3 regions of the Ruegeria sp. B11 genome follow, and region 1 is predicted to be linked to each of the others. Evidence: riboswitches for the same ligand, from Rfam matches in the RefSeq annotation. Region 1 holds a riboswitch; each other region holds the start of a gene.
What was found. Region 1 has a riboswitch for cobalamin ahead of ACR0I1_RS10705 (energy-coupling factor ABC transporter permease). Riboswitches for the same ligand answer to the same signal wherever they lie in the genome.
Positions count from the first base shown of each region.

Region 2: another riboswitch for cobalamin. It lies ahead of ACR0I1_RS08905 (DUF1636 family protein); the one in region 1 lies ahead of ACR0I1_RS10705 (energy-coupling factor ABC transporter permease).
Region 3: another riboswitch for cobalamin. It lies ahead of ACR0I1_RS07970 (hypothetical protein); the one in region 1 lies ahead of ACR0I1_RS10705 (energy-coupling factor ABC transporter permease).

Region 1 is NZ_JBQFVO010000002.1:664,409-668,602, forward strand. Features, by position in the region: gene ACR0I1_RS10690 (heavy metal translocating P-type ATPase) at 1-337, opposite strand, end outside; gene ACR0I1_RS10695 (hypothetical protein) at 524-796, shown strand; gene ACR0I1_RS10700 (L,D-transpeptidase) at 838-1,500, opposite strand; cobalamin riboswitch at 1,716-1,928, shown strand; gene ACR0I1_RS10705 (energy-coupling factor ABC transporter permease) at 2,005-2,688, shown strand; gene ACR0I1_RS10710 (transglutaminase-like cysteine peptidase) at 2,794-3,033, opposite strand; gene ACR0I1_RS10715 (aminotransferase class V-fold PLP-dependent enzyme) at 3,291-4,194, shown strand, end outside.
Region 2 is NZ_JBQFVO010000002.1:237,591-241,784, forward strand. Features, by position in the region: gene ACR0I1_RS08895 (peroxidase family protein) at 1-301, opposite strand, end outside; gene ACR0I1_RS08900 (catalase family protein) at 320-1,387, opposite strand; cobalamin riboswitch at 1,646-1,853, shown strand; gene ACR0I1_RS08905 (DUF1636 family protein) at 1,956-2,312, shown strand; gene ACR0I1_RS08910 (ABC transporter ATP-binding protein) at 2,309-3,094, shown strand; gene ACR0I1_RS08915 (ABC transporter substrate-binding protein) at 3,113-4,060, shown strand; gene ACR0I1_RS08920 (FecCD family ABC transporter permease) at 4,062-4,194, shown strand, end outside.
Region 3 is NZ_JBQFVO010000002.1:50,062-54,255, forward strand. Features, by position in the region: RNA gene ffs (signal recognition particle sRNA small type) at 1-63, shown strand, start outside; gene rsgA (ribosome small subunit-dependent GTPase A) at 223-1,251, shown strand; gene ACR0I1_RS07965 (alpha/beta hydrolase family protein) at 1,288-2,145, opposite strand; cobalamin riboswitch at 2,268-2,487, shown strand; gene ACR0I1_RS07970 (hypothetical protein) at 2,579-2,986, shown strand; gene ACR0I1_RS07975 (phosphatase domain-containing protein) at 2,991-3,491, opposite strand; gene ACR0I1_RS07980 (DNA polymerase III subunit gamma/tau) at 3,664-4,194, shown strand, end outside.

The sequences.
Region 1 (4,194 bases):
CGGCATTTCCGTCATCCCATGGTTTGGCGGTCATACCAGTACTCGCAACCAGCAGCATGACATCTTCGTCAGATAACTTGGAAGCACTTTCAAGAAGCGTCATCCGACCGTTGATCACATCAAATGCGAGATGCTCTTCACCACCTGCTTTCGGGCCGACGACACGGTTCAGGATCGCCACCTCTTCGGCGCAATCAAGGCCAGAGACCTGAAAGCTTCTACCACCTTCAGGAATTGGACCGGCGGGGGCGATGTCGCCACACCCGCCACTACCGCATGCGTGGTGACCATGTTTGTTTTCGTGGCCATGGTCGTGGCTATGGGTATCGGATGACATGATTGGACCTCAAGAATCTCTATGGTCCTTTGTAAATAGTTCCTACAGTAACTAGAGCTTCAATACCTTTTATATTTTTTTCATCCGGGTTCTTTGCCTGCGATATTGTTAGTTCATTTCGTCTTGCGGGCCGGCCGTGTGGATGCAATCTAATTGCAGATGACGCAAAAAATTTGGAACAGATCAATGCAGAAACGGATCGCAATTACCATCACGTTAGTCTCGATTACGGCTGGTTGCTCAGCCCAGTTCACCGGAGCCAAAAGCAAGGCACTTGAACCAGGCAACGTGCCAGATTCGGTCGTAGCGCTGGCAGGGCCGGCGCAGGATTTGACCACGGCACGCCTTTTGCCAGAAGATAATTGCTTTTGGTATGAGCACAGCGGACCCGTCGAGACGACATTGGTACCATTGCGCGCGACGAATGGCGCTCCGATCTGCATTGCGCGCGACGCCTGATCGAAATGAGGGCAGCGACGTCCTTGTACGCTGCCCAATATTCATGAGCGGGCTGTGACGCTATCTTCGGCAGAGTATAGGAAAGCGGTCGAGCCGGTTTTCACGTTTGGGTAGAGGTCATTGATATGAGCCATGATCATTCGCACACATCCAGAACTTGCGCGACCGCCGATGCTTCTTGGCTCAGGCGTGCCGTGAATTCTGAGATATGTGTCTCGGTCTCCAACGTATAGATAAAGGGCACGAGAGCCGAGAGCATTATTCGGCCCGGGCTCCATGCCATTCCGGAATTCCGCGTATTCGGGGTTGCGCTCGATCATTGAAGCGGTTGGTGTCCAGTGTGGCCATTCGACCTTTCGGCGGATAACATAGGTGCCGGGCTCGTAAAGGTTCCCGCGCGCGATCGCTACGCCATAGCGCATTGCGGTCCCGCCTTCTTCGATATGATAGAGATAGCGCGCGACGGCATCCACATGGATGTCACCTGGAACCAAACCATCATTTGCCGCGACGCGTCTTGGTAAAAAACGGTCATGAACACCCCACGGATTTGAGGTCATTGGATCGTAACCAATTGGCGTGACCTGACTGTCCCAATAGGTCTTCTGCGATGCGGTTGGCCAGGTTTTGGCGATCAATGGACTGGCCGCAGACGCCGAGAACAGCGCTGTGGTGGATTGAATGAAATGGCGCCTTGTAAGCATAGGTCTCGTCCTGGTTCACAAGTTTAACGTATTTGGATCGCACTATCGCGAATTAATCCGATTCTTAAAGCCTCTAGCAGCTAGAGCTTCAAGAGGTTTCAGGTAACGCTTGGTTTACCCTGTCGATCAAGTGACCGGTTGCGTGAATCCTGCTTCGGTCGAGTTTACATTGGAATAGGTCGCAAAGACAATTGACACAGGCGAAGCCGCCATTGTAGCGGTGAATTGTTTTCGGTTCCTGATGGCGGAAGCCAAAAGGATTAAAAGGGAATACGGTTCGGTGTTTTCAATGGCGCCAATTCCGTAACTGCCCCCGCAACTGTGAGCGGAGAGCGATGCCAAGACACCACTGGTTCGTAATGGAACCGGGAAGGTTGGCGGAGCGAGCACCCGCGAGTCAGGAGACCTGCCGTAAAGCGCCGGGCTATGCCCAGACTGAACCTGTCGGCCTTACGGTCGATTCAACCTGACAAGCCGCCGGGTGAGGCGGTAGGGAGAAAAAACATGCATATCGAACCGGGCATCGTGAATGGTGCCAAAATCGCGCTTTCCTATGTTACCGCCGCAGGTGCGGCTACTTACGCAGCGAAAGAAACGTTTTCCACATTGCGTGCGAATGGACCTGCATCTTTTGTTATGCGCTCGGTGCTCGCCACCGTTGGGGTTTTCCTTTTCTTCGAAGTCCTGCCGCATTTCCCGGTTGGTGTCTCTGAAGTCCACTTCATCCTGGGGTCGACGCTGTTTCTGCTTCTCGGTGCTGCACCCGCGGCTTTTGGATTGGCAGCTGGTCTCCTGATTCAGGGTGTGTTTTTTGCCCCGTTCGATCTTCCGCAGTACTTCATCAACCTGACCACTCTGCTGGTGCCGCTATTTGCGCTACAGGCACTGGCCAGCCGCATCATCGCACCCGGCACAGCATATGTTGACCTCAAATATGGCCAAGCTCTTGCCCTAAGTGCGACGTATCAGGGAGGAGTAGTCGCATGGGTTGGGTTCTGGGCCTTCTACGGCCAGGGTTTCGGCGCAGAAACCATGGCGTCGGTTCTGTCCTTTGGCGGCGCTTATATGCTGGTAATCGTCATTGAGCCGATTGCTGATCTGGCAGTGCTTGCGGCAGCCAAGGCAATGCGCGGTTTGAACAGTACAGGTCTGGTGACTCCGCGTTTGTACAACGCTGCGAAAGCTTGACCAAAGTTTGAAGCAGTGTCCTAAACTTGGGTTGCCGCGAAACAACCAGTAGTCGCAGGACCAAAATTTTATTGTGGCGCGTCTCTAGGGCGCGCCACATTGTCTTTAGCCGCTAGAAACCTGTACCCAACGATCAGGGTGATTTGGGTCCTGTATTCGTAGGAAAAGATACCTCGTTTCCTTCCAAGATTTGATCCTGTTGGTGACATTGTCCAGAATCAAATCGCCTTCACTCGAGCGATAAACTAAAACTGCATGGCCACTGCGATTGGTGTCCAAGACAGTTGCAATAAGTAGCTTCGTAGGATCCAGGCCGTTCTGCATTAGTTCAAACTTCTTTTGCAAAGCGATGTCTCTAGAACAACGCTCAGGTTACAAACCGTCGGCCTGACTAGCGGTTTCGCAACCGAGCGAAGGCATGCGTGAGGGTGTGATCGGGCCGACGAAATTGAAATTCGCGAACCATATTGTTCTTGTGGCTGAGCTCTCTTGGCTCGATGGTCTCAATTTCCACCCACAATGCCCCAAGTTTTTTTGTGAGTAGTTTTGCAAAAGGGCGCATATATCTTGCCAGAATGACATTTTCGCAGGAATGGTTCCCGATGACCAAGATCACTCCAGAATTGCTTGAACAAATCCGTGCCCGATTTGCGCAGGTTGACCACTGCCCGCAGCAGGGACCGCGTATTTTCTTTGAAAACGCGGGTGGGGCGCTGACGCTGAATTCGGTTGTGGGCACCTCGCAGGCTTATGCTGCGATCCCTGACAATCAGGGCCGCGACAACCCGGGAAGTCACGAACTGGTGCGGGTAATCAACAAGGCCAAAGAAGATATGGCCGTGTTCATGAACGCCCCCGGTGGCCAGTTCTTTGTCGGCGAAAGCGGGACCGAGCTGCTGTTTCGATTGATCATGAACGCCTGTCTGGGCACCGCCACCGGTCGGGTACTTGGCACAACGCTGGAACATCCCGCGACCCGAAGCGCTTGCGCGCGTTGGGCCGGGGTGGCCGGGCAAGATCATGTTCTGGTGGTCCATGACGACGCCACAGGCACCGTCACAGCAGATGCTTATGCGGCGCAGGTAACGCCGGACACAAAGGTTGCGACTATCGTGCACACCTCGCCGGTGACCGGTATGGGCGTGGATGTAGCGGCTGTGGCTGCCGAGATCCGCGCCGTTGCGCCCAATTGCTTCATCATAATCGACGGTATCCAGCACGCCGCGCATGGCCGGATCGACCTAACCGCCTATGATGTCGATGGCTATGTGATCTCGCCTTACAAGGTGTTCTCGCGCCATGGTTACGGGGTGGCCTGGATTTCTGACCGGCTGACCAAGCTGCCACATAACAGCTTGATCGACGGCCCCGCCGACAATTGGGAAATGGGGACGCGTGATACCGGCTCTTACGCTACAATGTCTGACGTAATCAGCTATTTCGAATGGCTGGGCGCACAGGTCAGCGACGCCACCGACCGGCGCGCAAAATTCGTCGCTGCCGGAG
Region 2 (4,194 bases), 430 kb from region 1:
GTGTCGATCCTTGCGGGCACATCAAGGTAAGCGGGCTGCCATCCATTTGTGTCCGTCGGCGAAAGAGATCAGCAACTTCGCTTTCCGACGGCAGGATGGGTGAGAGGTCTTCTGGCGTTGTATGCCGACCGATCCAGCGATGGGAAAACACGCCGGGCCATGTCGTGTAGTCTGCGCCCATCGTATAGGGCCGCGGTCGGTGGATCTTCGCGGCGTTTGCAAGCCTGATCGCGGCTAAATAGCTCGTAACGGGTGGGGAGATCTTGAATCCGAGTTTGATCAGATCATCAACGTCCAGCATCAATACATCTCCGTTTGGTCATCGATTCGGGAACCGGGCGCGGGCCAAGCTCAGATAGGTTCTGAGCCGGATCGCATTAATCGGTCCTAAAGGTTCGTGATCTGCCGTGACACGCCAGGGCGAGAAGCTCATCGCGTCTCCATTCTGCGGATCAAATTCTGCACCTTTGGGAATCGTGATATCCGCCACGGGCGTGACGGTATGATGGTACGGATCAAGAGGTGCATCTGGTTGCGGATCGCATGCCCACCGGATGCGATTGTCGAGCACATCGAATTCGTCGGCCGGGCGCGGGGGCTCAATCACACACACCTCGAAGTGATTATCTCCATCGGCCACGTCTTGCCGCAAACACTGCCCGATCCCATCTGGGTCGTCTACCGGATGTGCCGGAATTTTTGGTTTCGCGCTGCGGGCCAAGTATCTGACCGTTAGATCGGGGCCCAGCCGATACGGTGTTGTCGACCAGAAATGGACCTCAAAAGGCGAGTGCATATAGTTCGAGGCAAAATCACTCGCGACGCGAAACTGACGCTTGCCTTCACGAGTGAGGAAGGCGCGAAATCCTGCGCGCAGCCCTTTGGTGATCAACCTAAGGCTCCATTTTCGTCGCCCTTTGATCGCGTGCTGGACCGCTTGTAATGTGGCGACAAGCCTGCCCAATCGCTCATATTCATCGGGGACGTAGCTGGGAAACACATCCTGATCGACCAATACGAAATCGAACTCGTCGCTGAGTTGTGTGGTCCCCAGATGCGCAAGTGCCTCGGCGTCGATCAGCTTGGGGCCTGGCACGTCAAAAAGCTTGATCGCCATCCCGTGGGCATCCGATTTCCGGTCATCCAGATGCGCGCCGTTGGAAAAGCGAAGTGCGGCTGAATAGGCAGCGGGCTGTTCAAACAGGCCGTGACGGAACTGTTCTGGTAGATCGTTTCTGACGGTGAATGTTGCAGCCACACACCCGTGACTGCGCCCATGCTGAGCCCTTAAGCGATGGCCTTTCCACCGTGCAACGGCCTCGAGATTGTGGTCAATGACATCATCAACAATATCCGGCGGCAATGCGTTTTGCGAAACATGCGTCAAAGAACCGTCTCCTTGGATAAACCCAGGCAATGATCAATCAGGGGTAAGGCGCTGACAAAGCTAAACCTCTAAATTTGTTCAGCTTACCTCAGATTGTCTAATTTCCAAACACACCAACTATGGACAGCCGTGGCCAGACAAATTCGGCGCGCAGCCCAAGCTATTCGGTTGGTGCTTCGGACACGTGGTTGCCGGCGCTCGATCCTCGACCAGAGTTGGGCGCCTTCGACTTTATCATTGACGTGTCCGGTGTTCTCGGGCACTCAATCGATTGATGGTTCCCGGTGGTGTTGCCGCGGGATGAAAAGGGAATACGGTGAGGTTTGCCAAAAGGTGCCAATTCCGTAACTGCCCCCGCAACTGTAAGCGGTGAGCAAGGCCAAACAGCCACTGGTCCACAGGATCGGGAAGGTTGGCCGAGCGCGGACCCGCAAGTCAGGAGACCTGCCATCAGATGTTTAACCAACCCGGGGCGGGGCGTCCTGGAAGGAGGCTTTGATGGCGCGTCAATCGCGTGTTTACATTGTCGGCAGCTTCCGCATGCGCTTGGAAACAAGTGGAGTGGACCATGCCAGATACGCCTGATCATTTCATTCTAGTCTGCAAAAGCTGCACTGAAGGGCTGCGCCTCGATGAAATTTGCGATGCGTTGACTGGGAAATTACCTCGCGGCTTTGCGATCCGCGCGTCGTCTTGCATGGCAGGCTGCGATAGTCCCAGAACGGTTGGGTTCCAGGCCGTAGGAAAGGCGCAATACCTTTTTGGTGGCATTCAGACCGCGGATGAGGTGCAGGCGCTGGCTGAGTTTGCAGCCCAGTATCGTGAAAGCCCGGATGGCTGGACAAATGCCAAGGATCGCCCGCAGGCGTTGTTCAATAAAACCCTCTCGCGCATGCCGCGGATCGAACAGGGGGCATCGCAATGACGTTGCCACCCTTTCTGATTGCCGAAAACCTTGAGTATTATGCCCTTAACGGAGATGTCCTGTTGCAGGGCGTCTCGTTCGAGTTGGACGAGGGTTCCATTCTAGCCATCGCCGGCCCGAACGGGGCGGGGAAAACGACGCTTCTCAATCTGTTGTGCGGCGCTGAGCCGCTGGCACTTGGCGATGTTCGGATCAAAGGACGCAGTCTGAAACAGCTCTCCGCCAAAGAGCGTGCGCGCATGATTGCAGTGGTAGGTCAGCAGGAACTGCCCGATGGACGCTTGGCGTTACGCGATTATGTTGCGCTGGGGCAAATACCCATCCGTGCGGACCGATCTGCCGAAGGCCACGCGCAAGAGCTGGACCGGATTTTAGACCTGACCGGTCTCGCCAATCTCGCGGACAAGCGCATGGCCCAACTGTCCGGAGGCGAACGTCAGCGTGCCCATATCGCGCGCGCTTTGGCGCAGAACCCTTCGTTGCTGTTTCTGGACGAACCGACCAACCATCTGGATCCTGATGCAAAAGGGCGGATGCTGTCTTTGGTCGCCGAGCTTGGGATCACCGTGGTCATGATCGTACACGATCTGGTCATGATCCCCGAATTCGCCACACACGTGGCGCTGATGAAATCGACCCGCATGATCGAGTTTGGATCGGTGGACAAGGTGCTGACACCCGAAAGAGTCCGCGAAACTTTTGGCGTTGATTTCCTCTGCTTTCTCCACGAAGGCCGCGTGATCCCGGCGCTTGATATTCGAAGAACCACAATCTCAACTTAGTCGAAGGAACACACTGAGATGAAATACATCTGGCCCGTGGCGTTGGCCACCGCCATGGCAAGCGGTGCTGCTGCGCAAGAAGTCACCGTAGACAACTGCGGCGAACCGCTGGTTTTTGATACCGCGCCCGAGCGCCTGGTTGTGCATGACATGAACATGACCGATATGGCCTTTGCATTGGGTCTGCAGGACAAGATCGTCGGCCTGACCGGCATCACCGGCTGGTACAAGACCAGCCCTGATTTTGATGCCCTGCGCGGCGACATCCCCGAGCTTGCGCCGAAATATCCGACCGTCGAAAACTTGGTGGCGGTTGAACCCGACCTGTTCTTTGCCGGTTGGTACTATGGCATGAAGCCGGGTGGTGATGTGACCCCAGATACATTGGAACCGTTCGGAATCAAGACCTTGGTTCTAACGGAAAGCTGTGTCCATCTGGACAAGGATCGCCCCGAAGCCAGCATGGATCTTCTGTTTGGCGATGTGTTGCGCTTGGGCAAGGTGATGCAAGTCGAAGACAAGGCCGAAGCTCTGGTCTCGGGCTGGAAAGAGCAGCTGGCAGCGATCGAAGCCAAGACTGCTGAACTGCCCAAGCCCCGCGTCTTTCTTCTGGATGGTCCTGCAGATGCTCCGTTTACCGCCGGTAAATTCGCGATTCCCGATGCGATGATCACAGCCGCCGGTGGTGAAAACGTCACTCATGACATGGACACGAGCTGGGGCCGCACTTCGTGGGAGGCCGTTGCCGCATCGAACCCGGAATTCCTGGTTTTGTTGGATTATCAGACCGGCAATGGCGCCGAGGACACTTTCAAGTTCCTGCAGGAACATCCCGTCATGTCGCAGACTGATGCCGTCAAGAACGAACGCTGGATCGGATTGCGCTACGAAGAGCTGACGCCCGGACCGGCAAATATCGAAGCGATCTCGAAGATGGCGCGCGCGATGCATCCGGGTCAGAGCTAATATGGGCCGACTGGGCCTGACGTTGTTGCTGGGGGCGGTCGTTCTGACCGCCCTTTTGCTGATTTCCACGATCTACGGCACAACCTCGATTCCTTTGTCCGACACCTTCACCGCGATCTTGCACGGTACCGGGT
Region 3 (4,194 bases), 610 kb from region 1:
GTCAGGTCCGGAAGGAAGCAGCCACAACGAGCCCCGCTTGGGTCGATGTCCAACCTCTCACTTAGAACCCATCAGCCGCAGGAGGGCGTTTATGATTGTAGCAAATTCCCTTCGGGCAGACCGGTTCTGATCCTTTCCGATCAACTGACTGCCTGAACACATCACCAGCGGATGCGCGATTGCCATCCGGCGGGATTGCTGTTTCTGATCACAGGCAGACCAATGTTACTTTCCTTATCGGACCTCGGATGGTCCTCTCATTTCGCGGCTCAGCATGCGGCTGATCCGTCACTTCTACCGTATCGCATCTCGGCCGTACACCGGGATCGACTGATCGGGCTGAGCCCTGAAGGTGAATCGCCTTTGTTATCTCTGGATCAATCAACCGGCGCATATGCCGTTGGGGATTGGGTTCTGGCGGATGAAAACAAACGCATACGCCGAGTGCTGGACCGGCGCAGCCTGCTGCAGCGCCGGGCCGCAGGTACAGGGGCAGCGGCGCAGCTGATTGCTGCAAATGTTGATGTGCTGTTCATCGTTAGTTCCTGCAACGCCGATTTCAATATGCCACGATTGGAGCGGTATCTTGCGCTGGCACATCAGGCAGGCTGCTATCCGGTGGTCGTTCTGACCAAATCGGACATGTGCGATGATCCGAGCCTTTATGTAGATCAAGCCCAATCGCTCGCCCCGTTTCTGACGGTACTTGCGGTCAACGCGCTGGATCACGGCGATCTCGAACAAGTTCTGTCGTGGTGTCCGAAAGGACAAACCAGCGCCTTGCTTGGATCATCCGGCGTTGGGAAAACGACGCTCGCCAACGGGATGACGGGGCAGGATCAGGCCACCGCAGGTATTCGCGAAGACGATGCGCGCGGCAGGCACACAACAACCTCACGCGCCTTGCATCGCATGCGCAATGGCGGCTGGCTGATCGATACGCCCGGCATGCGCGCGTTACGTCTGCTAGATGCGCAAGAGGGGTTGGATGAGGTGTTCTCGGACATCTCAGACCTCAGCCTGAATTGCCGCTTCTCGGATTGTCAGCACGAGACCGAGCCCGGATGTGCGGTGCAGGCGGCAATCGACGCTGGTACGCTTGATCCCGCGCGGCTGGACCGCTGGCGCAAGCTGCGGCGCGAAGACCAACACAATTCCGCTTCGGTGGCGCAGGCCCGCGCCCGCGACAAGGCGTTCGGCAAGATGGTGCGCAGCGTGATGCACGAGAAAAAATCCCGTAAAGGGCTATAACGAAGCTGGGCACCGACCTACCGGTGCCCAGCGCTATCAGGCGATCAGTCTAGGCCAGACTGCCGCATTCCGTCTTGCGAATGCACCGATATGGCCGATCTTGGACACTCCTAATTCGCTTGGTGCAAGCAGATGGCGCCCGGCTTTGGGTCCATAGAGATCGGCAAGACGCCAGACAGCATCCGGCGGCACCATTTCATCATCTGCGAAGGTAAACAGATCGACACGTTTGCCCAAGTCTTTCCAGCGGGCGGCGGGCAGTGTCGTGCCGATCTCTGGCACATAGCTTTTGGGGGCGGTGCACCATTTGCGCCATTGCCAATAGACTTGGGCAGGCAGGTCCGATCCAAACCCGACCAACCGTCCGGGCAGGTAGCCAAGCGCCTTGACCACCAGCGGCGCGTGACCATACCAGAACAACGCCGCCAAAGCGCGATAAGGCCAAGGGTGATCCGCCAGCGTTACCAGACCCGAACAGACACAGATCATCCTGTCGATCTGATCGATATCGGGTTGGATCGGGCCAAACATTCCGCCCAAGGAATGACCGATGCTCCATAGCTTGGCCTGTGGAAACCGTCGGCGCATCTCGGCCCGGGCGGCTGGAATGTCGATCAACGCCCAATCGGCCATGGTGACATTTGACCGCTTTTGCGAACCCACCAAAGAGTGACCAAAATCCCGGTAGTCATAGGTCAGGCAGGCCATGCCCTGTTCTTCGGCGAGCCATCGGGCGAAGTGCTGATAGTAATCCCTCGGCACCCCAGTCGCACCGTTTATGACGACCACCTTTTCGGGGTCGGCAACCGGACGGTAAAGCCGCGCCGACAACATTGCCGGGTCGGACGGGATCTGAAAATCCTCGGTCACAACCGCCTGCTGCGTGTCCAACATGGTGCCCTCCAATACCGACTGAACTGATCAGTTCACCCGAAGCGCCTCAAGTCAAGGTTGACGTGGCTGGACCGTACGTCACTTGCCTGACGCAATCTTCTTGACTCGGGCACGGCGCAGCCGATAGCCATGTCGCGATGGTTCTCGCGCCCAATCGGGCCGGGATGAAAAGGGAACACGGTGCGGTTCTGCACGGAGAAAACCGGAAAGAACCTAGTCCGAGACTGCCCCCGCAACTGTAAGCGGAGAGCAATGCCGAGATACCACTGGCCTTGAAGGCTGGGAAGGTCGGCAAAGCGATGACCCGCAAGTCAGGAGACCTGCCATCAGATGTAGAACCGAAACTCGGGCGGGGTGTCCGGGACGGGTTTGATCGTGCTCTGCACCGACCAACCTGTGCCACGCCCTCGCCCTGCGCGCGGAGGGCGCATTGATGATCTGGAAGACTAAAACGCACGAATTCGCGGCGACCGTGTGCCAACGTACTGGGGCAACCTGCCCCGCACTGGCGCAAATGGCGCGGGCTCTGACGCAGGCCATGTCCACCACAAAACCGGTCACAAAATCTGGGTTTGAGATTGAAGGCAGTATTGACCTGTCGCACTGCCCAGAGGGATGTACCGCCCGCTTTCGCGCCCAATGCGACCAGATACGTGTATTCTGCGGAACCGATCCTGAAATCGATACCGGCCGGCTGGATGACTACGCAGACATGATGTTCGGAACCGAGTACCGCAGCCTACCCGCAGACCTGCTAAGGAATCCTCCTTGCGCCATGCTTGAGGCTTCGCTTCTGGTGCAGCACAACGGTGGCGAAATCTCGCCACATGTTGGTGTCTAAGCCGTCAAACGGCTTGAACACGGGCCGGTTCAACGGCCCAAAGCATCTGGGCATTTGTCTCGACTGCGCAAGGACGCACCGTACGCAATCGCTTCAATGCCGCCTCAGGCCGTTCACCGCATTCAACCATCAGACGCAGAACCACCATCCCGGATCGGCCACAGCCACCACGGCAATGCACTAGCACACGGCCACCACCTGACAACGCCTGACGGGCAGTCGCGCCAACGCGGGGCCAGCGGTCCAAAATCTCTTTGGGTGGCGTGCCAAAATCTTCGATCGGCAAATGCACCCATCTGCTGGCACGCCCCTGAATATCAGCGCCAAAATTCCGCGCACCATCCTGAATCATCTCGACCTCAGTCGTCATCGAGATCACAAGTCCCGGCTTCCAGTCTGCGATAAGATCGAGGTCTTCGGTATAAGTGCCTCCGCGCCCGGGCATCGATGACAAGGCCAAGGTGCCTCCGCCAACCTGCAACGCATAAACCACCAGTTGCGACATAATCTCCCCCCAAACAAACTTCACCCAACAACATACTGGTCCAGTAAATAGAATAGAGTGGATTTTAGCCGCATACCCACGCATTCCAAAATGAAAATCGTCCCGGCCGGCTGTGGACGCGGGCGGCGGGGGCCTCTACGCTGCGGCGTAACGCGAATCCGACAGAGCAGACATGACCGAGACGCCCAGCCCCGCCTACCAGGTTCTTGCCCGCAAATACCGCCCCGAAACCTTTGCCGATCTAGTCGGTCAGGACGCCATGGTGCGCACTCTGAAAAACGCCTTCGAGGCGGACCGGATCGCGCAGGCCTTCATCATGACCGGCATCCGCGGTACCGGCAAGACGACGACCGCTCGGATCATAGCCAAGGGTATGAACTGCATCGGTCCCGATGGCAGCGGCGGCCCTACCACCGAACCCTGCGGTCAATGTGAACACTGCGTAGCCATCATGGAGGGCCGCCATGTCGATGTGATGGAGATGGACGCCGCCAGCCGCACCGGTGTCAATGACATCCGCGAGATCATCGACAGCGTCCGCTATCGCGCTGCGTCCGCGCGCTACAAGATCTATATCATCGACGAGGTTCACATGCTGTCGACCAGCGCTTTCAACGCGCTGCTCAAGACGCTGGAAGAACCCCCCGAACACGTGAAGTTCATCTTTGCCACCACCGAGATTCGCAAGGTCCCGGTGACCGTC